3 regions of the Metabacillus elymi genome follow, and region 3 is predicted to be linked to each of the others. Evidence: riboswitches for the same ligand, from Rfam matches in the RefSeq annotation. Region 3 holds a riboswitch; each other region holds the start of a gene.
What was found. Region 3 has a riboswitch for cobalamin ahead of HUW50_RS24285 (ABC transporter substrate-binding protein). Riboswitches for the same ligand answer to the same signal wherever they lie in the genome.

Region 1 (9,892 bases), 2.6 Mb from region 3:
CTCGAAGAAATTTGTTCTTCAACTGCTATAAAACAACGTCAGCAAGTTTTACAGCCTGCCATGAAAATAAAGCTTTAATTGCAATAGATTCCGAATAAAACATCTAGGAGGTGCATGTGACATGCTGAGAACGATATTTATGGTTGTGGGTGCTATTGTGGTCATAGGGTTTTTACTTAATTTGATATTCTAATAATAAATTGCATATAGAAAGGTTACGAACGATTACATTTTTTTAAAATGGGTATTGAAATAACATCAAAGCTTTTGAAAGGATGATCGAAATGAAAGAATTTCAACATTTAGTAGTAGCTTTTGATGGAACTGAAGATAGTAAAGATGCTCTTGAGCTAGGAATTCATATAAGTAAGCAGTTACATTCAGAAATTTCAGTTGTTCATATTCATAAAAAAGGGATCTTCAATGGAGATTCTATTGAAGATAACATGGTTTTTCCAGGAACAAATAGCAGTTACCAAACAAATGACATGAGGCACTATCCAATTATGCCCGTGCCAACCGAACATGAAGACACAGAAGAGCATAGTAAGGAAACACAGGCTTTGGAAAGTGAAGCAAGACGAATATTGGATCATCATAATATTAAAGGAAATGTAAATGTTACCTACGGTGAACCTTCCGAAGCAATTGTTTCATTTGCAACTGAACATAATGCTGATTTAATCGTTGTTGGCAGTCGTGATATTAGTGGATTAAAACGTTTATTATTTGGTAGTGTTAGTGAAAAGGTTTCACATCGTTCTAACATTCCTGTATTAATTGCTAAATGATTATATATGAGGTAGACACTTATGATGTCTATCTTTTTTTATTTAGCAGAATCAATCCCCAACTGCTATTTCAAAAAAATAGCTCTCTTCTTACTTTTTGTTAGTGAAGTGTGAAAATTCAAAACAATACATCAAAAACCCCATATAATCAATGATCAAACAGCACACATTAACATTAAGAACCTTTAGTGATTGACATATATTATTAGATTGATATAATATTTTGTGGTGTACTTTTGTGCAAAAAAGCATAAAAGCGTTTAAGCCATAAAGGAGCAAGTATATGATTAGTGATAAAAAGACTTTTCAGTTTAAAGAAGCAGTTTCAATTTTATTTCTTATTTTGGCCATCATCTTTACCAGTCTATTTGTATTAAAGACAGAACCACATCTTGCCTTACTTAATTGTTTAGTTGTTGTGGCTTCTCTTGGGTTAATAAAACGTTATACATGGAAAGAGTTAGAAACAGGAATGATTAAAGGTATTCAGAGCGGAATTCAACCAATAATTGTGCTCGCATTAATTGGAATCTTAATTGGTGCATGGATGAGTAGCGGAACGATACCTACAGTAATGGTATATGCCCTAACAGTAATTAATCCGAACTACTTACTAATTACTTCATTATTTTCTTGTATGGTTATCTCAAGCCTTGTTGGAAGCTCATTTACTACAGTTAGTACTGTTGGCGTAGCTCTTATGGGTGCTGGAATCGCTATTGGCATACCTGCCCCATGGGTAGCAGGTGCTATCATTTGCGGTGCTTGCTTTGGTGATAAGATGTCTCCAATGTCTGATACAACAAATTTTGCATCAGGTGTTTCATCTGTTGAGCTTTTCACACATATTAGACATATGACCAAAACAACTATTCCTAGCATTCTTATTACAACTTTAATTTTTTTCATAATTGGGAGAATCACTCCTATCCATTCAGCATCACTGTCTGAAATGACAAACATGATAAATATAATTGAAACCCATGTCCAAATAAGTAGTCTTACACTGCTTTCACCAGTATTAGTTATAATTTTAGCCATTCGAAAGGTACCAGTCGTACCAGCATTAATCGTTGGAATTATTACAGCAGGGATAACAGCTATAGGATTTCAAGGAGTAAAATTAAGCGAATTCCTTCATGTTTTACAAAACGGTACAACTTTCACAATTGAAAATGCACAGGTTGTCAATATGATGAACCGTGGTGGACTTCAATCAATGATGTGGTCGATTTCACTCATCCTGATTGCTTTTGCTTTTGGCGGATTACTCGATATGTTAAACATCATTCCGACCCTCTTAAATGGATTGATAGAGCGCGTTAAAACAAAAGGTCAGCTGATTCTATCAACAGCAGCATCTTCGTTTGGGGTGAATTTATTAACAGGTGAACAGTACTTATCAATTCTCATTCCAGGCCAATCTTTTAAAGGCATATATGACAAAATGAAGCTTGAGCGTAAATACTTGTCACGAACACTTGAAGATGCTGGAACTTTGATAAATCCACTGATCCCATGGGGCGTAAGTGGTGCTTTCTTTGCTCAAACACTTGGTGTTCCAGTAATCGCCTTTTTACCTTTTGCTTTCTTTTTGTATCTATCACCTTTCTTTTCGATCCTTTTTGGATTTTTTAGTAAAGTAAAAACCACTTCTTAACGGATCTGACCTAGTAAGTCAGATCTTATTTTTTTCTTCCAAAATTCTATTGAAGTAGATAAATTTCGACAATTAGAAAGTATTGGTTGATTAATTTGCAAGTGTGCCTTATTATGTAAATAGAACAATTAACTACATATTGACAGAATCACAAACGTAAAAACTATATATTGTATCTTTGCAAGCGATAGGCGCCTATAAGGCTGAAAAGGGAATCTGGTGTAAATCCAGAACTGTCCCCGCAACTGTAAGTGTGACGAACTGAGATAGCCACTGTACATTATCATGTATGGGAAGGCCTCGTAGTAGGACGAGCACAAGTCAGGAGACCTACCTAAAGCTTGCTAAAGTTTCAATTTCTTCGGGGACTGAGAAGATGAAACGATAGTAAGTAATTATGGGCTTAACTATATTCCTGCCCTTCTTATCTGTCGTTTTATCCGCTCATTCTCGAGCGGTTTTTTTATTTACCAAAAGATTATGGAGGAATTAACATGAGTACGACAACAACTACACCTATCATTATTGATAGCTTAAATGAAGAATCATTTAACGCAACAAAACTTACTACATTTATTAGCAGTATCCATCAACAATTCCCTTCACTATATATAGATAATTATCTTAACAGGATCAATAACACCCTTCTCCAGAGAGATTCCTATACGACTGAACAGCTCACAAATTTACTTATTTTAGAGGGATTATCTAATATTAATGAACAAGAGCCAGAATGGACTTACTTTTGCGCTCAAATTTATTTAACAAAACTCTACAAGGAAGCAGCAGCTAACCGTGGATATGACAAAAATCAAAAATATGGTAGTTTCAATAATTTAATTGAGATATTAGTTTCAAAGGGTCTTTACCACTCTAAGCTGCTTGATCTTTATACAAAAGAAGAAATTGAACAAGTTGGCTCATTTATCCAACCTGAAAAGGATCAGTTATTCACATATATTGGGCTTCGAACCTTAGCAGATCGCTACTTAACACGTGATTTTACAAAACAAACCTTAGAGCTTCCACAAGAAAGGTTCTTAATTATCGCAATGACACTTATGGCCGAGGAGCATAAAGAAAGACGCCTAGAACTTGTTAAACAAGCCTATTGGGCCATGAGTAATCTTTATATGACTGTAGCCACTCCAACATTATCAAATGCCGGAAAACCTATAGGGCAATTATCTAGTTGTTTTATTGATACGATTGATGATAGCTTACAAGGAATATTTGATAGTAATACCGATATTGCTAATCTTTCAAAATCAGGTGGTGGGATTGGTGCATACCTAGGAAAAGTCAGGAGCCGCGGAAGTGATATAAAAGGTTTTAAAGGTGTTTCATCTGGAATCATTCCTTGGATGAAAATGCTTAACAACACAGCAGTTAGCGTAGACCAACTAGGACAGCGAAAAGGTGCAATCGCTGTTTATTTAGATGTTTGGCATAAAGATATCTACTCATTCCTAGATTCTAAACTTAATAATGGTGATGAACGAATGCGTACCCATGACTTATTCACAGGTGTTTGTATTCCAGATATATTCATGGAGCAGGTTGAAGCCCGCGGGGATTGGTATTTATTTGATCCACATGAAGTTCGAAAAGTAATGGGATATAGCATTGAGGACTTTTACGACGAAGAAAAAGGAAATGGTAGCTTCCGTCAAAAGTACTGGGAATGTGTCGATAACGAACAACTTTCTAAAGAAAAGATTCCAGCTATTGAGATAATGAAACGTATTATGATCAGCCAATTAGAAGCAGGTACACCATATATGTTCTATCGTGATGAAGTGAACAGACAGAATGCTAATTCTCACAAAGGAATGATTTACTGCAGCAATCTTTGTACAGAAATCACTCAAAATCAAAGCGCTACAACTGTTGAGGAGCATTATACAGAGGACGGAAAAATAATTACCGTTAAAACACCTGGTGATTTTGTCGTTTGTAACCTCTCCTCTATTAATCTTGCAAAGGCTGTTACAGATGATGTTTTAGAAAGACTCATCCCTATCCAAGTAAGAATGCTAGACAATGTCATTGATTTAAATACGATTCCGGTTCTGCAAGCAAAGCTAACAAATGAAAAATATCGCGCAATCGGTCTAGGTACATTCGGATGGCATCATTTATTAGCTCTTAAACAAATAAAGTGGGAGCATGAAGAAGCTGTTAAGTTCGCTGACGAGCTATATGAGAAAATATCCTATCTTACAATTAGAGCAAGCATGGAGCTTTCAAAGGAAAAAGGCTCTTATTCCGTTTTTGCAGGTTCAGAATGGGAAACTGGTTCGTACTTCAAAAAAAGAGGCTATCAATCAAAGGAAAGCATATTCGATTGGGACTTATTACAAGAGAATGTAAAAAAGTTCGGAATTCGCAATGGATACTTAATGGCAGTTGCACCAAATGCATCGACATCGATTATCGCAGGAAGTACTGCTAGCATTGATCCAATTTTCCAAAAGGTTTATTCAGAAGAAAAGAAAGACTATAAAATTCCTGTTACAGTTCCTGATTTAAATGCAACAACAACCTGGTTTTATAAATCAGCTTATTTTATTGACCAGCTATGGAGCATAAAGCAAAATGCTGCAAGACAGCGTCATATCGATCAGTCTATCTCCTTCAATTTTTATGTACAAAACAACATTAAAGCCAAAGACTTATTAGATCTGCATATGACTGCATGGAGTGAAGGGTTGAAAACAACTTATTACGTACGCTCAACCTCTAGTGAAATTGAAGACTGCGATTCATGTGCTAGTTAACTTAGAAAAGCGCAAGCGCCTGTTCAGCCCCGACAAGCATAAGACGCAAATGAATAGAAGACGTAATTTGTCTTCAATTCATTTGTGACTTATGACCTCGAGGGGCTAGGCGCTGGAGCTAGACACCGTCACTAAGTACAAAATAAATAATTTCTGGTGGATTAAAAATCCGAAGCTGACCTTACGTAAAAGATCAGCCTCTCTATCTTGATAAATCAAAACGTTAAAAGGAGTCCCCAAATGGAAAACACAGCTTTAATTAAACGAAAAATCATGGATGCTTCCGCTCCAAATCGTTCAACTGCAATTATTAATGGCGAAAGCTCAAATGTTTTAAACTGGGATGATGTCACATACCCATGGGCATATCCACGCTACAAAAAGATGCTAGCAAATTTCTGGACCCCATTTGAGATCAACATGGCTCAGGATATCAAACAATATCCCAATCTAACAAATGATGAAAAAGATGCATTTTTAAAAATCATTGGACTTCTTGCTCTTCTAGATAGTATTCAAACTGATTATGCTGGAAAAGTTTCTGACTACATTACAGATTCCAGCGTCAATGCTTTAATGATTATTCTTGCTCAACAAGAGGTTATTCATAATCATTCCTATTCCTATGTACTCTCAAGTCTTGTTCCTAAGCAGATACAAGATGAGGTATTTGAATATTGGAGAAATGAACCTATTCTAAGAAAACGAAATGAATTTGTAACAGATGGGTATCAAGCCTTTTCTGAACAACCAAGCATTGAGAATCTGTTAAAATCAATCGTATATGATGTCATATTAGAAGGACTTTTCTTTTATTCAGGATTTGCATTCTTTTACAACCTTGCACGTAATCAGAAAATGGTTGCAACGAGCACAATGATTAACTATATCAACCGTGATGAACAAATACATGTCGACTTATTTGTTCAAATTTATAAAGAAGTTTTAAATCAATACCCTGACTATGATACAAAAGAACTTGCTACATTTGTAAAAAATACATTTATTAAAGCTGCTGAACTTGAGATTGAATGGGGAAAATTCATTATTGGAAATAAAATGGATGGGATTAATATGCAGGACCTTGAAGATTATATTAAGTTTTATGCAAATGTCCGATGCCATCAACTAGGCTATGACCGCCCTTTTGAGGGGTACCGAACAAACCCTCTAAAATGGATTAAAGCTTACGAAGAAGTAGATCTAGGTAAATCTGATTTCTTCGAACAAAAATCAAGACAATATACGAAAGTAAACCATGTAGATAATGGCTTTGACGATCTTTGATCACCATTTAGGAGACGGAGAGTGACTAATAAGGGTCTACGCCCGTAGTATTATGTCACTCTCCACTTCTTTACTCTTTGTCTTTTTCTTTATCAACTATTAGCTTAGCTTCACTAATTTCCTTATCTGTTTCTACCTTAATACTTTCTTCCACTCGGATTCGACCTTTTCCCATCAGAGTTCCCTCCTCCCGAAAGCTTACCTACATTATAAAAAAATCATTGTATATGTAAACATAACGAAAGTACTAAATTAAAAGAATTTTCTCAATAGTATATTATTTCCGTCTTATAGAATCTTCTATTTTCTACATTTTATTACAAACTTCAGTTTAGATTCTTTTACTTAGTGGTATGTAAAAGGAAAGTGGTTGAAACAACCATAATATTATAAAAAGCATTAAATTAAAGGATGGTTTTCAATGAGATTTACAAACTTGTCAGATGAAACTTTATTAGTAAGTTTTCGTGAAGCTTGCAAATTACAAATAAGCTCTGACTTTATTAGAATGCTAGAAAAAGAGATTAATGAGAGAGGACTTTCTCTTCCGAACGTCTTTCATAAACAGTTAAAGAAGGTAGATTAGCTTTTTTTGGTTGACCATAGTTAAGGTGATGAGAATTTACATCTTACACTCTCTAGGTCAACCAAATATATAAAAATTCTGAAATTACTTTATTTCACAATCATCACCGGACATTCAACACGTTTCGCAACTTTATGACTTACACTCCCTAAAACCATTTCCTGTAAACCATTAAGACCACGACTTCCTACAACAACTAAATCAAAGTGCTGTTTATTTGCATACTTTACAATCTCTGGACCAGGCTCACCCTTAAGCAATTCCACCTTAAAATTCACACATTGTTTTCTTAGTATTTCCTCAGTTGGTCTTAGCTTCCTCAAACGCTTTTCTAGAACTGCTTCCTTGTTTCCTTCAGATAACATATCGGATTTAGATGTTGATCCATCGATTACATAAACGACTGTAATGATTGCATCTGGATTCATTTTTGCTATTTCAGACGCTTTAATGGCTGCACGTAATGCATGCATCGATCCATCTGTTGCTAATAATATGTTTTTGAACATGTTTCCCCTCTCCAAACCCTTTACTAATATTTTACAACAGCAATTGCTTCATTAATATAAACTTCTTTTTACAAATTTCTGCTTAAAACGGCGAATTTTAAAGATATTAAAAGAAAATAGATGATTAATACGCTTACATAGGACTATTATAATTTATTATTCGGTGGTATAATCATGACCGTTAATAACGGACCCGACTTTCATGAGAGTTGAAAGTCACATATCTTTTCACACAAATTAATATGAAGAAAGAGGTGTTGTTTTGAACACACAAACATTAAAACAACAGTGGTTTGGGAACATACGCGGAGATATTCTCTCAGGTATTGTTGTTGCATTGGCACTAATTCCTGAGGCAATTGCGTTTTCGATTATCGCCGGTGTCGATCCAATGGTTGGACTGTACGCTTCATTTTGTATCGCTGTCGTAATTGCCTTCGTAGGAGGAAGACCGGGGATGATTTCAGCTGCTACAGGCGCAATGGCATTAGTTATGGTTACTTTAGTAGCTGACCATGGGCTACATTATCTTCTTGCAGCGACAATTTTAACTGGAATAATTCAAATTCTACTTGGCGTTTTAAAAGTGGGAAGGCTTATGAGGTTTATCCCTCGCTCTGTTATGGTGGGCTTTGTAAACTCACTAGCTATCCTTATCTTCAGTGCACAATTACCACACTTTGTTGGTGAATCATGGGTAATGTACGCAATGGTAGCTGGCTCACTAGCGATCATTTATATACTACCAAGATTTACGAAAGTCGTTCCTTCACCACTTGTGGCAATCATCGTGATGACAATCTATGCAATTATGTCAGGAGTTTCGGTGCGCACTGTTGGAGATATGGGTGAATTAACGCAAGCTTTACCATTATTTTTAATTCCTCAGATTCCTTTTAATCTTGAAACATTGCAAATTATTCTACCTTATTCAATCGCTTTAGCTTTTGTTGGGTTACTAGAATCACTATTAACTGCACAAATCGTTGATGATATGACAGATACTGAAAGTGATAAAAACAGAGAAGCAAGAGGACAAGGTATTGCTAACATTGTAGCTGGTTTCTTTGGAGGAATGGCTGGCTGTGCAATGATTGGTCAATCTGGTATTAATATTAAATCTGGTGGACGCGGCCGATTATCTACACTTGTTGCCGGTGTTTTTCTAATGGTGCTAATTTTACTACTGAACAACATTTTAGTACAAATCCCGATGGCAGCTTTAGTTGGTGTTATGATCATGGTATCTATTGGTACATTTGATTGGTCTTCCCTAAGAAAGCTAAGAGTAATGCCTATAACAGATTCTTCTGTTATGATTGTAACAGTTGTCACTGTTGTACTTACACATGATTTATCAAAGGGTGTATTAGTAGGTGTTTTACTAAGCGCAATCTTCTTTGCCGCTAAAATTTCAAAAGTACATGTCGAATCAAAACTTGATGAACAAAATCACAAAACATACAGTGTAAAAGGGCAATTGTTCTTCGCATCAGTTACAGATTTAGTATCAGGCTTTGACTTCAAAGAAGATATCCAGGAAGTTGTTATTGATTTTAGTCATGCACACTTATGGGATGATTCCGCCGTAGGAGCTATCGATAAAATCGTCCTTAAATTCAAACAAAATGGTACAAATGTTAGTATCTTAGGTCTAAATAAAGACAGTTCAACACTTGTAAAAAAACTTGCTGTTTACGATAAAGCAAATGCTAAAATGGCAAATCATTAATAAACTAATTTGAAAGAGCCTGATCAAGTTGATCAGGCTTTTTTCGACTTATTTTGCTTTTAGACCTCACAAAACGATAAAAAACACTCAGTTTTAGACCGAACGCTCCTTAGTTAATTTAATCCTTTGAAGAGTTGTCGCCAGATGTTAGGTCATCATTGGACAAAAGATGGTACGATTGCGTCAAGATTAATGCAGACCGATTTTCTTCTTTAGGATGTGGAACAACTTCTGCCTGAGCAAAAACCTCGTTATCATAAAATTCTTCATCTTTAGGGAACATTTTTTCATTCCTTTCTACTTTAGGCAATTACTATCGCTTACATTTTATCCATGTATTTGAGGCTTTATGTAAGAGATAGTATGGCACTTCATTTTTCATTATGGATCGAACCACTTATTTTAAGCGGATAGAACCTGTTTAATCATTTATTGAACCATTTTCTTAGATAATTGAACCTCTTTTTCAAATAATTAGTCCTTCTATTTCTTAAATTGAACCACAATTCTCATTTTTTAAACCAACTGCAATTTATACCTCTCTTTT
Region 2 (9,892 bases), 730 kb from region 3:
AGATAGAAAATAAAGCATCAAGTCTTAAACTAAAATGGTTGTGATTTTGGTCAAGGCTATTACTTCAATAAACCATTAATTGGAAACGGATTACAACGAGCTTTCTTAGAAACCGATAAGTAAATTAGTAATATCTTTGTTCTCTAGGTGTTTATTTATTAATATTGTATTATAATTGATTGGAAAGCATCCGTTAAAGCTTATAAATGATTTCTAACGATAAAGGAGATATATTAATGTCAAATCATGAAAATAATAATGACCAAAATACACAACCAACAGAAAAAAAGAAGGTTAGCTTACAGGATTTAATGAAACAACAGCTTGCAAATAAAAAACAAGCTCAGGCAAATGGAAAACAGGCAAATAAAGGATTGGGACAAAATCAAAAGATGAAAAGTCAGCAATCAAAAAAAACTAGTACTACACGTAGGAAAATGGGAAGCTAATAAAGATATATTGTATCAAGAACACCATGTAGATAGTTGTTTACAATCTACATGGTGTTTTTTTATTCTTTTAGAGATTAAATAAGGTGAAATTTTTTTACTATTCTTTATTTTGAAATTGAAAAAGGAATTTTATGAAATTAGTAGAAATATCATATAATCTGCTTTGATCTTTAAAACTAAAAATGTAATCGCTTTCTATATGTGAGGGGGAGAAATGAAAATGTATTTAACGATTGGTAAGTTATTTGAACAAACCGTTGCTAAATTTGGAAAAAAGGAAGCGTTGGTAGATCGACCAAGAGGAATTCGCTGGACATATCAGGAGTGGAACAACGAAGTAAACAAGCTTGCAAATACATTACTTGCTACAGGTGTTCGCAAAGGGGATCGAGTATCTACATTTCTATTCAATTCATATGAATTAGGAACAGTTTATTTTGCTGCAGCAAAGATCGGGGCAATTATAAATCCAATAAATTTTCGTTTGAAAGCAGATGAAGTATCATATATTTTGCATGATGCTGAGCCGAAAATTGTCTTGTTCGAACATGCTTTGGAACCCCAAATTACAAAGATACATGACCAGTTCCCATCTGTTTCCTTTTGGTCTATTGATGAATCACCCCCAGCCTTTGCTTCTTCTTATCACGAGAACGTTAAATCAGCTTCAACAACACAACCAATGACAGAAGTATTTGAATCAGATACTTACGCAATAATGTATACAAGTGGAACTACAGGTCGACCAAAAGGGGTAATGCACCGTCATCGTGATATGATTGAGCATAGCTTAATTTGTATTAGCTCTTTAACAATGTCTACGAGTGATATTGGACTTGTAACAGCCCCAATGTTCCATTGTGCAGAACTTCATTGCTGTTTTCTGCCTCGAGTGCATGTCGGAGCAAAAAATGTGATTATCCATCACTTTGATGCAAAGGAAGTGTTACATACAATAAAAGATGAAGGGATAACAAGTTTTTTTGCTGCCCCAACGATGTGGAATATGCTATTACAAGAAAATTTAGAACTATATGATTTAACATCACTTGAGCTTGGTCTCTATGGTGCAGCACCAATGGCGCCTGTATTAGTCAATGCATGTAAGGAGAAACTGGGGATCGAACTTGTGCAAGCATATGGAATGACGGAAATGGGTCCAGCTATCACATTTCTAGGGAAAGATGAACAGCTTTCAAAAGCAGGTTCAGCTGGAAGAGCTTGCTTTAATCACGAAGTAAGAGTTGTTAAACCAAATGAAAACGGACCATCTGAGCCTGAAGATATATTACCACCTGGTGAGGTAGGAGAAATAATCGTGAAAGGTCCAGCTATGATGATTGGGTATTTTAATAGAAAAGAGGCCAGTGAAGAAGCACTTTATAAAGGTTGGTATCACTCTGGTGATCTCGGATATTTAGATAAGGATGGTTTCTTATTTGTTGCAGATCGAGTGGATGATATGGTCATAAGTGGTGGAGAAAATGTCTACCCACGCGAGGTAGAAGATGCTCTTTATGAGCATGAAGGAATACTAGATGTAGCTGTTCTTGGAGAACCTGATGAATTATGGGGAGAGAAGGTAATCGCAGTTGTCGTGAAAAAAGATCAAAATGTGACTGCCGAAGATTTAGAAAACTTCTGTAAGCATTCTGAAAAGCTAGCACCTTATAAGCGTCCAAGAAGATATGTTTTCGTTGATCAATTACCTAGAAATGCAAGTGGGAAGATTCAAAAGTTTTTATTACGTGAGGATTTAAAAAATCAGGAGGTTAAATGAGGTTAGTAACTAAAAGCTGAGTATCTGTACTAGATCTCAGCTTCTTATAAAATTATGTAAAGTTATTGTTAAAATCACCTAGTTCTGATGTACTACTTTAAGATCAATACTTGATAAAGCGGTAGGTAAATCTGCAAAGGTTGTAACTCCTTTAAAATTAACCCCAATTGAAACTATGGTTTGCGCAATTTCAGGTCTTATACCTGTAATAATTGTTTCCACTCCTAAAAGTTTCAAAGCGTAAATCACTTTAAATAAATTGTCAGCAACCATTGTATCGATTACTGGCACTCCTGTGACATCTAAAATTAGATATTCGAGTTTGAGTTTAGAAGATTCTTCCATTGTCACTTCTAATATTAGTTGAGATCTATGTGTATCAATTTCACCAATAAGTGGAACAACAGCGACATTTTTGTTAATAGGAACAACAGGTACCGAAAGCTCTTCTAATGCAGTATAAGCTATTTTCATTAATTTATTGCTGTGGTCTTGAAAAACTTCCCCAAATACGGCACTTATTTCATCTAATAATGGGTCAATAATTTTACTAACATCTAACATTGTAAGTGCGGCAAATTGTTGTTGTTCTAACTCCTCTGTGAAAACATCCCATATAACGGTTCGATAAAAAGCCAAAGACCTTAGAGCTTGCGTTAACGAAATAGTATCTACGAGATAACTAGCCTCTGTTTTTGCCCAATCAACTATTTCTTTAGATAATTGTTGTTTATCTATTAATGATTTTCCTAAAAGTTCAATAAGATGTGATGCGCGATTATTATCAGTATCCTCGTACCAATTGAGATTGTTTTGGCTTAAATCATATAAATTTTTCTGTAAATCAGTGACACTGTTAGCTAAAATTTTCCTGTTGTTAATAATTTTTTGTCCAATGTAATTTAATTCTTCTTTCATTGCCATCGCTCCCAAATTTTAGTCAACAATTTAATAATACCATATTTGACTTTTAAATCGTTTAAAAGTTAAGGCTGTTTTCGCAAACTTTGTTGCTTTTAAAATAGTATTGGGTTGGTTGATTGCAGCGAGAGGATGCTCGCTTTCCGTGGGGCGGGCGATGAGCCTCCTCAGCGCGAAGCGCCTGTGGGGTCTCATCTGTCCCGCTACTCCCACAGGAGTCTCGCATATCCGTTCCAATCACCCTAATCAGTTTTGTTCAAAAATAACAATCTTTTAGAAAAGAGCCAAAGTTAAACAAACCTAGCTAGCAATTTTGAAACGAACAAACCTATTTACTTATTTTTTTATTCGTCTATATCAATGTTTGCGACGCTTTATTAAACTGATTTTAGTTATTTAATTAATCGTTTGTTTAAAATGTATTAGAGGATGTAGGTATAGTTAGGAAATAAAAAAAGTTATAATTAAATTCTCACTGTAAAATACTATTCAATATGCTATAGTAAATAAGCCTTTATTCGATCAAATGTGCAAGCGCCCGTTTAGCTACTTATGAATTGAAGATTGATGTCAACGAGTATATCCAAGATAAAATAACAATAAAAGCATTAATTTAAGAAAAGAGACGTGATTACCTTGCCTGACTTTTTACAACTAGGAATTCGAAAAGAAATTAACCATACATTAAAATCATTAGGACTTGTTACACCTACACCTATCCAAGAAAAAACAATTCCCTCTATATTAGCGGGAAAGGATGTTATTGCCCAAGCGCAAACTGGAACTGGTAAAACATTAGCTTTTGTTCTTCCAATTTTAGAAAAGATTGATAGTAGTAAGTCTGATATACAGTCTTTGATATTAACACCAACACGTGAACTAGCACAGCAAATATCAAAAGAAATAAAAAAAATGATTGAGAACCTAGAAGATATCAATGTACTTGCTGTTTACGGGGGGCAGGATGTTGAGCACCAGTTGAAAAAGTTAAAAGGTGCACAGCATATTGTTGTGGCAACCCCAGGTCGATTGTTGGATCATATTCGACGTAAAACAATTGATCTATCAACTGTTGAGATGCTTGTATTAGATGAAGCTGATCAAATGTTACATATGGGCTTTCTTCCAGAGGTAGATGACATTATCTATGAGACACTTTCAACACGTCAAACGATGCTTTTTTCAGCTACAATGCCAAATGAAATTCGGTCTCTCGCTAAAAAATACATGCAGGAACCAGAAAGCATTCAAGTAAAAGCGAAAAGAATAACAGTTGATGAGATCAGACAAATTGTTATTGAGACAACGGATCGTCGAAAGCAGGGGACATTGTTACATTTATTAGAAGAGCATCGTCCTTTTTTAGGAATTATCTTTTGTCGAACAAAAATTCGAGCGAAAAAGCTTCAAGAAGCTCTTATCGCCAATGGCTATGAATCTGACGAACTCCACGGTGATTTAACACAAGCAAAGCGTGAAAAAGCGATGAAGCGATTTCGTGAAGCGAAAATTCAATTTTTGGTTGCTACAGATGTCGCTGCAAGGGGATTAGATGTAGAAGGTGTAACACATGTATTTAACTATGATATTCCACATGATGTTGAAAGCTATGTTCATCGGATTGGCCGTACAGGACGAGCAGGTGGAGATGGTGTTGCCTTTACATTAGTTGCTCCCAAGGACATTGATTTCTTACGTATGATAGAAAAAGGGATTGGTCAAACACTAGAAAAGCAAGTGATAAAAGGGATAAGTATTCCTGATCGTGATGATTATGAGCAGGAACGAAACTCACAAATAAAAAAGGTACGCCGTACAATTGGAAAAGACAAAGCAGGCAGAGCATCTGAAGCTCCATCTAGAAATAGAACAAATGACAGTAGGAGAAAGAGTAAAACAAGTACTTCTTCGAGGTCTAAAAGGACCCGATAATATCTTGGGAAATGAGAAGAGAGAGGACTTCAACCGTCTTTAGTTGAAATCCTCTCTCTTTTTTACTTTTGTAAATCCTGCTTCGTTTTTTCGCTTCTAATATTTATATCCTTCGAGAATTCTGTATCCTGCTTTTTGTTATTGGGGTATTTGTTTTTTCGTTCGCGGTTATCATTGCGGTTTGTCATTTTTGTACCTCCTCTCCTTGGTGATCATAACTATTATGTGCAATAGAAATATTTTTATTTTCTATCTAATTTTCATTTTTTACATACTCCATGATGATTAGAGAATAATAATGTCGACAAAAAATTTAGGAGCTATTTTATGGATCAGAGGCTATTTAAATGGATAAATGACTTAGCAGGAAAAAATACTTTCTTAGATAATATCATGATCTTTGCCTCAAATAAGATGCGCTATATTTTCGCATTTGTTTTATTTTTACTGTGGCAACGAAAAGGTCAAAAAAGGAAAGTATTTTATCGCTCATTGATTTCGCTCATGATTAACTTATGTATTAATGTTCTAATAAAGCAATATAAATTTAGACCAAGACCGTTTATAACCCGTAAAGCCAATCTTTTAATTCCTTCAAAACTTGATTCAACTTTTACAAGTAAACACACTTTGCTGGCCTTTTCTGTTTCAACGATGATCTATCTTTCCAACAAAATTGTAGGCTGCATTATGTTGGGGTTATCAGTACTAATTGGTGTTTCACGAATATGGACGGGGGCTCATTATCCGTTTGATATTATTAGAAGTGCTTTTATAGGTTGTATAGTAAGTAATATTATTAATATGTCTTCGCTGATAAGAAAATAAATATCAAAAACAAGGATGATAGGAGGATATAATTCTTTTATCATCCTTGTTTTTATTCATATAGAACGAATTAATTAAAAACCGCCTTCACCTGGAGTAAAAGGAAAATCAAATTTATTTTCTACTGCACGTAGTCGTTGGTTTAAACGGTTTAATCGGCGAGTATGTTGTTCAACTCTATCATTAACTTGTGTTACTTGCTGGTTCACTCGGTTGAATTCACGATTTAATCGATTGAACTCTTGATTTATTCGTTTTTGCTCATCGTTTTGTCTTTTTAATTCATTATTAAGTCTTGCCAATTCTCGTGTTTGTCGTTCATTTTGTCGTTCTAGTGCAGCTACTCTTCTTTCAAGAGCTGGTTGTCTAGTATCCTCAAATTGTTCCTGATGTTGAACGAATGGAGGATAGTCATTTGGACTATAAAAATTAGGTTGCTGTGGGATAAACTCATGATAATATCCGTATCCGTATGGGTTCATGAAGGAAACGCTCCTTTTTTTATATGGTTGAAATCCTTATAAGTTTATGTGGGTTTTAGCGGACTGTCACGGCTCATGCCTATATGTATGGGCCATATCTTCCTAGTTATTTCTCGGGAAAGCGCAGAAACCAACAAGATGTTACATGTTATTCGATTTTTAAATGAAATTTGTAGAGAGATTCTGGTTAGTATGAATCGTGATGGAAATCGATTTAATTACATAATAATGTTATGTGAACAAGAGTATAATTATATACGACCTAGCATAATAAGAAACGATATTTAGAAAAAAAACTTGCTAAATAACGAAAAATGATATAATCTAAGTCACATGTTTTAAATATATTTTAAAATTTAATAATGTTCAGTCAATGGGTGTTAAAAGATAATAAAGACTTTTAACTTAAAAGGGAAGTTCGGTGTAAATCCGACACGGTCGCGCCACTGTTATGGGGAGCTTCATATCGCAATCCACTGTTTCAAGCATGAAATGGGAAGGGATATGAAGTGAGGAACCTAAGTCAGGAGACCTGCCTATTGTGTGCACTTATTACCTACGCGAAATAGGGAGGAGTGGTGGTCATATGTTGAACCCTTTTATTCATTTCAACTCTAGTTAACTATGTCTATCAATCGTCTCTCTATTAATCCATTAGAGAGGCTTTTTTATTTGAAAAATAAACTACATAGAAGGAGTTAATAAAATGAGTATAAAAAGTTCAAATATCGGTTATCCAAGAATTGGTGAGAATCGTGAGTGGAAAAAGATTTTAGAATTATTTTGGTCAAACGAAATATCTGAGGAACAGTTTTATAGCGAAATGGAACAAATTCGCTTATCACATCTTAGAAAACAGAAAGAAAAAGGAATTGATCTTATTCCTATTGGTGATTTTAGTTATTATGATCAAGTGTTAGATACGGCTGCAATGTTTGGACTTATACCTGAGCGCTTTAAAACCGGTGAAACAAAGATTTCCCTTAAAACCTATTTCGAGATTGCTAGAGGAAGCAGCGGGAAAATTGCGTCAGAAATGACGAAGTGGTTTAATACAAATTACCATTATATCGTGCCAGAGTTAAAGGACGCAAAGCCTACTTTATTAGAAAATCGTTTACTTAACTTGTATTTGGAAGCTAAGAATAAGTTAGGAATACATGGTAAACCGGTTATCCTTGGTCCAATCACATTACTTTCTTTATCTAAAGGATTTGATGAGCAAGAAAGAGCTGAGTTATTAAATTCACTAATAACCTTATATATAGAAGTATTTAAACAACTAAAAGAAGCTGGAGCAGAATGGATTCAGATTGATGAACCAATCTTGGTTAAGAATGTAGAGAAAGAGATAATTAATGAGCTTAAAGAAGTATATACTGCTTTCCAAGGTGGAGTTCCAGATGTAAAGTTCATCCTTCAAACCTATTTTGAAAGCATTGAATTTTATGAAGAGATAACTCAACTACCAGTACAAGGTATTGGTCTTGATTTTGTCCACGATGAAGGTGTGAATTTTGAAAATATAAAAAAATATGGTTTTCCAAATGACAAGGTGCTTTTTGCAGGTGTCGTTGACGGCCGTAATATTTGGAAATCAAGCTTAACTGAAAAAGCTTCTCTATTGAAAGAATTAACTAGCTTCGTTGATGAAAATCAACTTATTGTTCAGCCATCGTGTAGTTTGCTTCATGTTCCAGTAACGGTAAAAAGTGAGCAACAATTAGACACGCAAATAAAAGATGCATTAGCATTTGCTGATGAAAAGCTTGAAGAAATTGTCTACCTAACAAAGTTTGCTAACGATGAATTAGGTGTTGCTGAACTAGAAATCTATGATCAAGCAGTTCATTCGTTGAAAAATTCTGCACATCGTAATGTTCAAATAGTTCATGACGCGATGAAAAATAGGAAAAATGACTCTTCATCACGGATTGATTCAAAAATTCGTAAGGAATTACAAGCAGAACAATTTCAATTACCAATCCTTCCTACTACAACAATTGGTAGCTTCCCACAAACAAAGGAAGTACGTAAACAACGATTGAAATGGAGAAAAGGTGAGCTATCTGCTGCGAAATATGAGAAATATATTCAAAGTGAAATAAAGAAATGGATTGATATTCAAGAAGAGCTTGGATTAGATGTTCTTGTTCATGGTGAGTTTGAGCGTACAGATATGGTTGAGTTTTTTGGAGAAAAACTAGAAGGTGTCGCGATAACGAAATTTGGTTGGGTTCAATCGTATGGCTCCCGTTGTGTGAAGCCTCCTGTTATTTTTGGTGATGTTTATGCAATAGAAAACATGACCGTTAAGGAAACCGTATATGCCCAATCTCTAACAAAAAAACCAGTGAAAGGAATGCTAACTGGACCGGTAACGATCATAAATTGGTCATTTGTCCGTGATGATATTAGCCGTACTGACGTGTTAAATCATGTAGCCTTAGCGATTCGCGCGGAAGTTAAAGCACTTGAGGCAAGTGGAATTAAGATGATTCAAGTAGATGAAGCTGCTTTACGTGAAGGGTTACCATTAAAAGAAGAAAAAACAGAAAACTACTTAAACGCAGCAGTTTATGCATTCAAATTAGCTACATCATCTGTGGAAGATAATACACAAATTCATACACATATGTGTTACTCGAATTTTGATGATATTATTCATGCAATCGATGAACTTGATGCAGATGTAATCTCAATTGAGACATCTAGAAGTCACGGTGAATTAATCGCTTCCTTTGAACAGCATCATTACAATAAAGGAATTGGTTTAGGTGTTTATGATATTCATAGTCCACGTGTTCCAACAATTGACGAATTATCACAAAATATTAAACGTGCACTTGAAGTGTTGGATTACCATGCTTTTTGGGTCAACCCGGACTGTGGCTTGAAAACAAGAGGGGAAGCTGAAACGATTGCAGCATTAAAGGTAATGGTTGAAGCGGCTCTCAATTATCGAGAAAAACTTTATACTGTTGAGACTGTTTAAATAAATTTTTTAGAATGTGATAAAAGGTTCTATTAGATAGAAGAAAGACGAAAGGCACTACTACTGTTTTGGTATGTAGTGCTTTTTTGTCTAGAAAAACAATACTCAGTATTATGTAACAAATGTATTAAATATCTGTGCTTATTAGTTTTGTCTTGTATTAATGCTTTATTATGATTTAAGCTTACAGTAACAGTTTCACTGAGAAATCTATGTAATCCATGAAAATAATGGCTTACATAGATTTCTATGAACTATGAAGTTATTTTTCTATGATCATCCAGATAAAATTCAGAAAAGATTAATAAGCATTACTTATAAGGACAAAAGCTAAAGGAGGTACATAATGGAACATTATCAAATGTATATTAACGGAGAGTGGCTAGGGGAACATTTACCAACGATCGAGGTTATGAATCCGGCTACAAACGCTTGTTTTGCGACTGTTCCAAATGGAGGAAGAGTGGAAGCTGCGCAGGCTGTTGATGCGGCAAGTAATGCC
Region 3 (9,892 bases):
AGAAGATCCCCATTGATGCCTTTAAAGTTTTTTAAGATCCAAATACGAAGGAAAAAGTAGAATACGAAGTATGAAAAGAAGAGCAATAGTGTGTATGGGAAAACTAGTGTAAAAAGGAAAACGATAGTAGTGCCAATAATAACCTCGCGGCCAGTTAGATGCTTCTTCCATTGATAGGCAAGTCCTTCCTGCTTCATTACTGGAAGGTAATATAATAAGTAAAGCGGGATTAATCGACTGAATGCTGGAATCAGTATAAGAAAGAACAGTAAGGGTTTCAGTTGATCTGTCTGAATAACCCCATAAACGAATGTAATTTTCCAAGTGAGATGAAAGATGGCGGTAAGGACAGCAAAGCTTCCAACTTGAGGATCTTTCATGATTTCAAGCTTTTTCGAAAAAGGAGCATTTGAACCCACCGCATCGGCCACATCCATTAAGCCATCTAAATGTAATCCTCCAGTTAAAAACACCCATATCGTCACGATCAATAGAGCGATCATCCATCCTGGTAATACCGAGTCTGTGATTGTAATGGCTATAGCTAAAATACCTCCAATGATTAACCCAACGATTCCAAAGGAAGCAAGTGCTCCTCTTATTGATTTTTTTTCCCAAGGACACTCAATAGGAATCGGGATACGAGTTAAAAATTGCATAGCTAAAATAAATCCTAAAATGTAATGCTTCATCATGATCAGCCTTTCCATTTAATCGGTATTCCTGCAACGATTTGATAAACTGATTCTGCTTTAGAAGTAACTAAACTGTGAACTTTTTGAAGCTTATAGATGTATTCGTGAATAAACAAATTGTCACTTTGGATTCCTTCATTAACATCATTTGAGACAATGATTAATTGCAGTTGCTTCTCCTCAGCTAGTTTAATCCATTTTGAAACTTCTTCCAAAATCATCCCTATATCTGTCTTTCCTTTATACAGCATGTTATTTATCCAAACCGTTAAGCAATCCAATAAAATGACTTCCTGTTCCTTTACTGTTTGTAATACTCGTGTTACCTCCAAAGGTGCTTCAATTGTATCCCAAATTGATTCTCTTTCAACAATATGTCGAGCTATTCGATTTTCCATTTCACGATCAGTTCTTTCTGCAGTAGCTATATATAATAATGTCTCATTTCGACCAGATTTTTCGAATAATTCAAGGGTATAATTTTCTGCAAAAGAACTTTTCCCTGAACGAGCACCACCAGAAATAAACGTTAACATTGCCTGTCTCTCCATCTGCGTAACGTTTGTAGGAAAAAGTTGTTTTCAGCCTCAGTACGAACCGCTAAACGTAAATAGTTTCCATCAAGACCCTTAAAAGTATGAGTATGTCGTGGAATAATGTTATTCTCTAGTAAATAAAGAAATAATTGTTCAGTATCTGCTTGTCGATCAAGATCTCTTAACAAATAAAAATTTACAAGAGTAGGTGAATAATAGAAGCCTAATCTTGAAAGCTCGGTGGTTAAAAGTTTTAGCTGTCCTTGTAACCAAGCTTTTGTTTCATCAATAAATTCATGCTGAGTAACTAGACAAGGGAGTATGGAGGTTACAATACCATTTACACTCCAAGGAATCTGACTTCTCTTCAATTGGAAAATCATCTCTTCCCTTGCAACAACATAACCAAGTCGCAAACTAGGAATTGAAAAAATTTTAGTTAATGATCTCAGTAATACTAAGTTTGCATAATGATCAATAAGGAACGCTAAGTCAGTGATATGGGAGGGTAAAAAGTGAATAAATGCTTCATCGATTACAATCGTTGTTTGACACTCGATGCCTTTTTCAAGAACTGCCTTAATATCTTCAATGTCGACTACAGTTCCTGTTGGATTATTCGGACGACATAAAAAAACGACATCTACTTCTTCCATTTTCGATATAACCTTTTCAAGTGGAAAAGAAAAATGATCCTCTTGTTGAAGAGAAAGATGGGTTACAGATAATTGAAATACGTGACAAGCTCTTTCATATTCAGAGAATGTAGGTTCGATTATTAACGCTTTTTCCCCAGTAAATTGTTGGGCAACTAGGAAGATCGCTTCAGAGCCTCCATTCGTTAAGAGAGTCTGTTCTTGCCTTACCCCTTCATGAGTAGCAACTAACTTTGTAGCTTCTTCGTAGTTGGGATCAGGATACTTTTCGAATTGGTTAAACGCTTCTATAAAGCTCTCTTTTAATGCCATCGGAGGTCCTAACGGATTAATATTTGCACTAAAGTCAACATATAGATCATCTTTATTAATTCCTTTTAATTCTAGAATTTTCTTCGGTTGCCCACCATGGTCAGGCCATTCCATCTTCACCACACCTTTCTTTTCTATAGCTTCATATAAATGAAGAATAGTATAAGCACAAACATAAACCATGCACCATGCATGTAAATAATCGTTTTTTGAATATCTTTAGGCTGAAGCCTGCGAGTATAGTTGCCCATTTCCGCTCTGTTGGAAACAATTCCTTGGTAAAAATTCTTTCCTCCTAACACAACCCCTAAAAGCCCTGCAGTCATAGCCTCAGGCCAACCACTATTCGGACTTGGGTGCTTTTTAGCATCACGAACAGTTACAACAAAAGCATTCCACTTTTTAGAATTGGGAACAAACCACGAAAAAAGCCAAATTAAGATTGCCGTTAACCGAGCTGGAATCCAATTCATTACATCATCTAACCTGGCAGATCCCCAACCAAATTGTTTATATTTTTCATTTTTATAACCAACCATTGAATCTAATGTATTTGTTGCACGATAAGCCATTGCTAATGGTGCACCACCAATCAGTGCCCAACATAATGGAGCAATGATTGCATCAACAGTGTTTTCAGCAACGGTTTCGACAGTACCGCGAACCACTTCATCTGTGGGCAGGTCTTCCGTGTCACGACCAACGATAAAGCTTAACTTTTTACGAGCTAAAGATATATCCCCTTGTAACAGTGGGATCGCGACTTCTTTGGCTGCTTTATGTAATCCCTTCATTGCAATTGTCGTAGAAATAAGATACATTTCCACTAAAAACGTAGCGTACGGATGGATATAATTCACAATTTTAAGTAAGAAATAAACAAAGATATACGTCCCGCCAACAATTGTCAAAGTTAAAAGCATTCCTTTTGCCTTGCGATACTTGTTCCGATTCCACATCTTTTCAAGAAAGCTTATCGCTTTTCCCATGATGATTACAGGATGTGGAAGCCACCTTGGATCACCGATAAGTAAATCGGTAATAATCGCCGTAATGATCATATAAAAATGCATAGCAAAGACATTCATAGTTGCTGCACTCTGCGTTTTTCATAGTTTTGCACAGCTTTGATCATCGCTTTATAAACAGACATACCAATTCCTTTTCCAATAACAGTTCCAGATCCTGCATATGGTGTAGGATCACCCTTTTGAGTAGCTGCAATAAGTGTACTATCTGTTGATGTACCTGTTGCAATTGTACAAGTAGCAGCATCTTTAATTTGTAAGTCATTGAAGGCTTTCGTCTTTGCTTCTGTAACAGATTGAACGGCATTTACTAAAGCACCATCAGTTAAATGAGCATCAATAAAAACCATAATATTTACAGTTCCGATTTGATAGCCTTGCTTAACTGTGGAAGGGTCAGTGATATCAATTGCATTACCAACACCCGCGGTTATGACTGCTATTATTTGAACATCTTCATACGTTTCTTTTAAGATACTCATATCTTTTAGGTTCACTGCTGTCATCATGCCAATTGTGTCATACTCAGAGATCTCCGCTTGTCTTAACCAGCTAATAATATCCTCTTTAGGATTTGAGCAGTTATATTCTTTTTTGACATGAAAATTACAAAAGTTTTTGGCCCACTGCAAGCCTTCTCCTAAAACACCGTTAGAGATTGTTCTTAAAGGATGGTTAAATGTAAGATGGATAGATTGATCAGTTTGTTTTAACTCATATTCTAGCCCTAGGTTTTCTTTTTTTACTTGGTTAGGAATAACCGTGATTTGTGGTTTTGGGATAACAGGGTGAAAATTAGTTTTAATCCCTACTTCATATACATCACTTAGCTGATTTTCATTTTGTAAGAGAGACAATTCACCTGTCTCAATTAATTTTCCACCATTAAGTAAGCCTATCTTATCTGCAAAAAGAGCGGCTGTATTTAAGTCATGTAAAATAGCAACAATCGTTAAATGATGCTTCCTTTGATATTCTTTTAAATGATCCAGCATCCTAACTGTATGTTTTATATCAAGATGGTTTGTAGGCTCATCTAAAAAAAGGATCTTTGGCTCTTGTGCAAGTGCTTTAGCTAATAAGACTCTCTGCTTCTCTCCACCACTTAGACTCTTAAATGGTTGTTTTCGAAACTGAAATACATCGGTTTGTTTCATAACTTCATCAACTATTTGACGATCTTTTTTAGAAATATGTTTTAATAATCCTTTTTGGTGTGGGTAACGTCCTAGCATAACAATTTCTTCCACATGAAAATCGAATTCAACCTGTGGTTCCTGTGATAAAACGGCTATGATCCTAGCTCTTTCTAGGGCTGAATAGCTATGAAGTGACTTCTCAAAAATAGTAATCGTTCCTTTTTTTATTGGCAACACACCTGTTATTAATTTTACAAGAGTTGTTTTTCCACTTCCATTCGGACCAATAAGTGCAAAGAAATGACCGGTCTCGATGGTAAGTGTAACATCCTTTATTACCGACGTTTTTTCATACCCTCCAGATAATTGCTTAATGTCAATCATATCTATCCCCTTCCTAGTCGTTCTCTAATTAATAGTAGAGCAAAGACTGGTGCACCAATTAAAGCTGTTATCACTCCAATAGGTAGTTCACTTGGTGAAATAATTGTCCGGGCGATTAGATCGGCAAGGATCAAATATCCCCCACCAACCAACATTGATAAAGGTAGGACATGTCTATGGTTTGGTCCGATTAATAACCGAACAAAATGCGGAATAACTAATCCAACGAAACTTATTGATCCAGATACAGAAACAGCTGCTCCTGTTAGTAAGGATGCTCCTATGATAATATAAATCTTTCCCTTCTGAACGTTTACTCCTAAATGTTCAGCTGATTCTTCACCTAACGCAAAGGCATTTAACTCTCTTGAACGGATTATTAAAAACAACGCACCAATAAGAAAGAAGGGAATCATTAGCTTAACATGACTCCAGCCTCTCATCCCAACATTCCCCATTAACCAATATAAAATTTGCCGAATATCTTCACGTGAACTTAAAGCAATGATAAGTGAAATGACAGCTCCAATGAAAGAACTGACGATAATACCAGCAAGGATAATCGTCTCAATTGAAAGTCTTCGATTGGATAGATGGGTCACAGCAAAAACAATAAACATAGTGCATAATCCACCTAATATAGCGATAACTGGTAATGTATAGCTACCTAGAAAGGTGATGGTAATTTGAAAATATAGAACGATAACTGCACCTAAAGAAGCACCTGAAGATACACCGATTGTGTACGGATCTGCGAGTGGATTTCGTAATAACCCTTGAAAGGCTGCCCCAGCTAATGATAGTGCAGCACCTACAAAAAACGCCAATAAAACACGAGGAAATCGAATTTCCCATATGATCGACTCTACTGTTTTGGGAATTTCCTCACTAAATATCTTTATTCCGGCAATTTTTGTAGCTAATACATCCATAATTACTGTAATTGGATAATGAACACTACTAATAAATAAACCAAGGAGTGCTGCAATTAGCACAAACACTCCACATATTAGATACATCCAAACGAATTTATTTGTCAAAAATTTCTGGATAAATAAGCTTTGCAAGCGTCTCAACCCCATCAATTAATCGTGGTCCTGGTCTAGTAACCGTATCATTATTTACATCAAAAACTTGTTTATCTTTAATAGCAGGCACCTCTTCCCAGCCAGCACGGTTTAATACGCCTTCTGCAGGATTTTCAACATAATATCCGTATGTAGTAATGATAACATCAGGGTTTAATGTAACAATTTCTTCCTCGGTCATTTTGACCCAACCTTTTTGTTCACCGGCAGTATTTGTTGCATTGATAACTTCTAACATCTCATGCATAAATGTATCTTGACCTGTTGTAAAAATGTCTGGGGCAGGTGAAACTTCTACCCAGACAGCTTTCTTTTCAGTTACAGCTTTTGCCTGCTCTTTTATTTCAGCTAATCTCCCCTTCATTTCTTTTACTATCGTGTCAGCCTCTTTTGTCGCACCCGTAACTTGGCCAATTAAAGTAATCGTATTGTATACATTTTCAAATGATTCCGCACTTCCTATAACAATGACATCAATACCAGCCTCTTTAAATTGCTTTAAAATATCGGGATTGTTTTCATGTTGGAAATCAGTTACTAATGCAAGATCAGGTTGTAGAGCCAATATTTTTTCGACATCTAATTGTTGATCACCTATTTTTTCAATCTTTTCAACATCTGGAGGGTAATTACTGTAATTATCTACTCCAATAAGCTTATCACCTTGCCCTAAAGCAAATGTTATTTCTGTATTACTTGGGATGACAGATACAATTGTTTTAGGTTCTGATTCAATTGTTACTTCTTCACCAGTTCCGTCGGTAACTGTTACTGGAAAGGCAGCTTTGGTTTCCCCTTCATTTGTTTCATCAGATTTCAAAGTTGTTTCATTCTCATCTGTTGCTTTATCTTCTGCATTTCCACAAGCAATTGTGAAAACGCTGATTAGCATAACCATGATGCTTAGTAAAAGCCATTTCTTCAATACTGTTGTCATTCTTACCACTCCTATTCATTTTTCCACAAAAAAACGCCTATTCACGTGGAAAAGGCGATAAATGCATTAAGGAAATGGTGATTTACAATGTAAACATCAAAAGACACCAGCATTATAAAGCCATCCTTTTCCTCGAAGGATACTTTTACATAACAATAGGCAGGTCTCCTGGCTAACGCATCATCATTATAGCTAACCCTTCCCATATCATTTATACAGTGGGTATTTTTTTAGCTACATTCAACGTTTACAGTGGCGGGACCGCGTTGGAATTTCACCAAACTTCCCTATTATCCTCAAAATCTTGTCATTTAAGGACCTATTGTTGAATATTCGTTTTTTTGTGACATGCATTATTATAAAAGAAGATATAGTAAGTGTAAATGAATATTTACTAAATCTTGGACGATTCACTTTCAGTTGTAATGCCTGCTGATTGAAATGTCGCCATTTCTTTCATCATTCTTGTTGCTGTTTCAAGTAATGGAAATGCAAGTGCAGCGCCTGTTCCCTCGCCTAATCTTAAATCAAGTTCAAGGAGTGGAGATTTATGTAGGTATGCAAGGGCATGGATATGCCCTTGCTCTTTAGACATATGGCCCGCTGTCAAATAATCGTTTACCTTCTCCTCTAGAACGACAGCTAATAGGGCAGCAGCTGTACTAATAAAACCATCTAGGATCACTGGAACCCTTTGTTCAGCAGCTTTAATAATAGCTCCTGTCATCCCCGCAATCTCTAGACCTCCAACTTTTGTTAAAATATCAATTGCATCTTTTCGGTTAGGTTTTCTTTCTGATAATGCTTTAGAAATGATAGATACTTTTTTATTTCGAGCTTCATCAGAGATTCCTGTCCCTAAGCCAACTACTTCCTCGACTGAACATCCAGTTATTACCGAAACAATTGCACTTGCGGTTGCCGTATTCCCAATTCCCATTTCACCAACGATGATGCACTTAGCACCTTCTTCGATCATTTGTTGGGCCATATCCATTCCCGCAATTAAGGCTTGTTTCGCATCTTCCTCTGTCATGGCATTTTCATGCGCATAGTTATTCGTACCATATTTCACCTTTTTATTAATTAACTCGTTATGGTTAATATCTTCAGCTACCCCAATATCAACAATTTTAAGAAAAGCATTTATTTGTTTTGCAAATACATTAATTGCAGCACCGCCATTTAGGAAGTTGTATACCATTTGGGTCGTTACTTCTTTTGGATAGGCAGAAACCCCCATTTCACTAATCCCATGATCAGCAGCAAAAACGATAATACCTGGAGGTGTAACCTCAGGAAATACTTGATTTGTTATTCCGGCAAGCTGAATTGCGAGTTCTTCTAATTTCCCTAAGCTTCCAATTGGTTTCGTTAAAGAATTTACATACTCTCTTGCTTCTTGCATTTTTTCATCATTAAGATTTTGAATAGATTGTAGAGTCTCTTGTATTTTAATATTTGAAGTCATTTGGATTCTCTCTTTCTTTGTTGAAATTGTTCCATTATTTCATAAAGGTGTTCTATATCAAGCGCGCTTCGAACATGATCAGCTAGGCGGTTGAAATCTTTATTTTGGCTATCTTCAAAGGATTCTCTTGTGAGAAAAGGCTGCAGGCCTTTCTTTTTACGAATATGGTTTAAAAATACCCCTCTAAATTCGTCATTATGAAAAATACCGTGGAAATAAGTTCCGATACACGTTTCCATGGAATTCTTACTTCCATCCTTTCGATCATTCAATTGAATGAGAGGTTCTATTTGAGGGGCATGGGTTGTGGTACCCATATGAATTTCATATCCTGCTACTTTAACATTAACTCCAAATAGCTGTATTGTTCCTGTTGAACGTACTGTTGTCTTCTCGTTTGTTAATAACGTTTCTAATTGGAGCATTTTCAATCCTGCTATGCTTTTGATTTTTGATTCTACTTGAAAAGGATCTTCTATTCTGTCACCCAGCATTTGATATCCACCACATATTCCAAAGATGACCGCCCCATTTTGATGTGCTCTGATGATTTCTTGTTCTAAGCCTTTTGCTCTTAAAAACAAGAGATCCTCGATTGTGTTTTTACTTCCAGGTAGGATAATGATATCAGGCTGCTCAAGTTGACGTGCATTTTCTACTAGACGAACATGAGTATCCTTTTCAGATAGGAATGGATCGATATCCGTGAAATTAGATATTCGTGGAAAGTTAATAACTGCAATATCTATTTCTTTGTCAATATCTTTTTGTTTACTATACGTACTTAAACTTAAGGAATCCTCTGCATCAATTAACAAATCATTAATATACGGAATCACACCTAATATTGGTTTTCCTGTGTATTTTTCAAACCATGTTAAACCTGGTTCAAGTAGTGAAAGGTCACCACGGAATTTATTAATAATCACCCCGACAACTCGATTGCGATCTTCCGGTGAAAGTAACTGCAATGTCCCTACTAGACTTGCAAAAACACCGCCTTTGTCAATATCACCTACTAAAAGGACAGGGGCATCTGCCATTTTAGCAATACTCATATTAACTAGCTCGCGATCATTTAGATTTACTTCCGCAGGACTTCCTGCCCCCTCTATTACAATTCGTTCAAACGACGAAGCGAGATTTTGATAGGATTCTTCAATAATTATTTTCGCTGTATCATAATAGTCGCTGCGATAGTTTTGCGCTTTCATGCTTTTAAGAGGTTTCCCATGCACAACAATTTGCGCTTCGTTATCTCGTGTTGGCTTAATTAGAATTGGATTCATCTCTGTTGTTGCAACGGTCTCAGCTGCTTCTGCTTGAATTCCTTGTGATCTGCCAATCTCTTTTCCATCAAGAGTAATATAGGAATTCAACGCCATATTTTGCGATTTAAATGGGGCAGTTCGAAAGCCATCCTGAGCAAAAATTCTACACAATGCTGTAACTAGTATACTTTTACCAGCATCTGAATGTGTGCCCTGAATCATGATAGGAATTGCTTTACCGTGAGCCATGTTTCTTCATCTCCACACATTTTTCAATAAAGTTTTCCACTAGCTCTGGACAGGATGCAAAATGAATATGGGTATAGCCAGCGATTAGATTCTTTGTTAAATAGCCCTCTTCACCTTCACCAAATA

Region 1: linked by a shared signal. The riboswitch ahead of HUW50_RS12675 (ribonucleoside-diphosphate reductase subunit alpha) and the one ahead of HUW50_RS24285 (ABC transporter substrate-binding protein) in region 3 are both predicted to bind cobalamin.
Region 2: linked by a shared signal. The riboswitch ahead of metE (5-methyltetrahydropteroyltriglutamate--homocysteine S-methyltransferase) and the one ahead of HUW50_RS24285 (ABC transporter substrate-binding protein) in region 3 are both predicted to bind cobalamin.

Annotation. Positions count from the first base shown of each region.
Region 1 covers NZ_CP055263.1:2,649,221-2,659,112, reverse strand. Annotated here, with positions in the region: gene HUW50_RS12690 (hypothetical protein) at 1-78, shown strand, start outside; gene HUW50_RS12685 (universal stress protein) at 285-791, shown strand; gene nhaC (Na+/H+ antiporter NhaC) at 1,078-2,451, shown strand; cobalamin riboswitch at 2,624-2,803, shown strand; gene HUW50_RS12675 (ribonucleoside-diphosphate reductase subunit alpha) at 2,946-5,231, shown strand; gene HUW50_RS12670 (ribonucleotide-diphosphate reductase subunit beta) at 5,472-6,518, shown strand; gene HUW50_RS12665 (YhdX family protein) at 6,589-6,693, opposite strand; gene sda (sporulation histidine kinase inhibitor Sda) at 6,940-7,104, shown strand; gene HUW50_RS12655 (universal stress protein) at 7,194-7,613, opposite strand; gene HUW50_RS12650 (SulP family inorganic anion transporter) at 7,876-9,345, shown strand; gene HUW50_RS12645 (transcriptional regulator SplA domain-containing protein) at 9,464-9,628, opposite strand.
Region 2 covers NZ_CP055263.1:4,522,404-4,532,295, forward strand. Annotated here, with positions in the region: gene HUW50_RS20790 (hypothetical protein) at 237-449, shown strand; gene HUW50_RS20795 (fatty acid--CoA ligase) at 673-2,232, shown strand; gene HUW50_RS20800 (STAS domain-containing protein) at 2,311-3,150, opposite strand; gene HUW50_RS20805 (DEAD/DEAH box helicase) at 3,790-5,085, shown strand; gene HUW50_RS27185 (hypothetical protein) at 5,148-5,273, opposite strand; gene HUW50_RS20810 (phosphatase PAP2 family protein) at 5,413-5,913, shown strand; gene HUW50_RS20815 (hypothetical protein) at 5,988-6,395, opposite strand; cobalamin riboswitch at 6,754-6,949, shown strand; gene metE (5-methyltetrahydropteroyltriglutamate--homocysteine S-methyltransferase) at 7,102-9,390, shown strand; gene HUW50_RS20825 (NAD-dependent succinate-semialdehyde dehydrogenase) at 9,737-9,892, shown strand, end outside.
Region 3 covers NZ_CP055263.1:5,256,585-5,266,476, forward strand. Annotated here, with positions in the region: gene cobS (adenosylcobinamide-GDP ribazoletransferase) at 1-710, opposite strand, end outside; gene HUW50_RS24260 (bifunctional adenosylcobinamide kinase/adenosylcobinamide-phosphate guanylyltransferase) at 698-1,231, opposite strand; gene HUW50_RS24265 (pyridoxal phosphate-dependent aminotransferase) at 1,225-2,313, opposite strand; gene cbiB (adenosylcobinamide-phosphate synthase CbiB) at 2,334-3,287, opposite strand; gene HUW50_RS24275 (adenosylcobinamide amidohydrolase) at 3,284-4,750, opposite strand; gene HUW50_RS24280 (FecCD family ABC transporter permease) at 4,753-5,817, opposite strand; gene HUW50_RS24285 (ABC transporter substrate-binding protein) at 5,780-6,763, opposite strand; cobalamin riboswitch at 6,917-7,113, opposite strand; gene cobT (nicotinate-nucleotide--dimethylbenzimidazole phosphoribosyltransferase) at 7,170-8,246, opposite strand; gene HUW50_RS24295 (cobyric acid synthase) at 8,243-9,766, opposite strand; gene HUW50_RS24300 (cobyrinic acid a,c-diamide synthase CobB) at 9,753-9,892, opposite strand, start outside.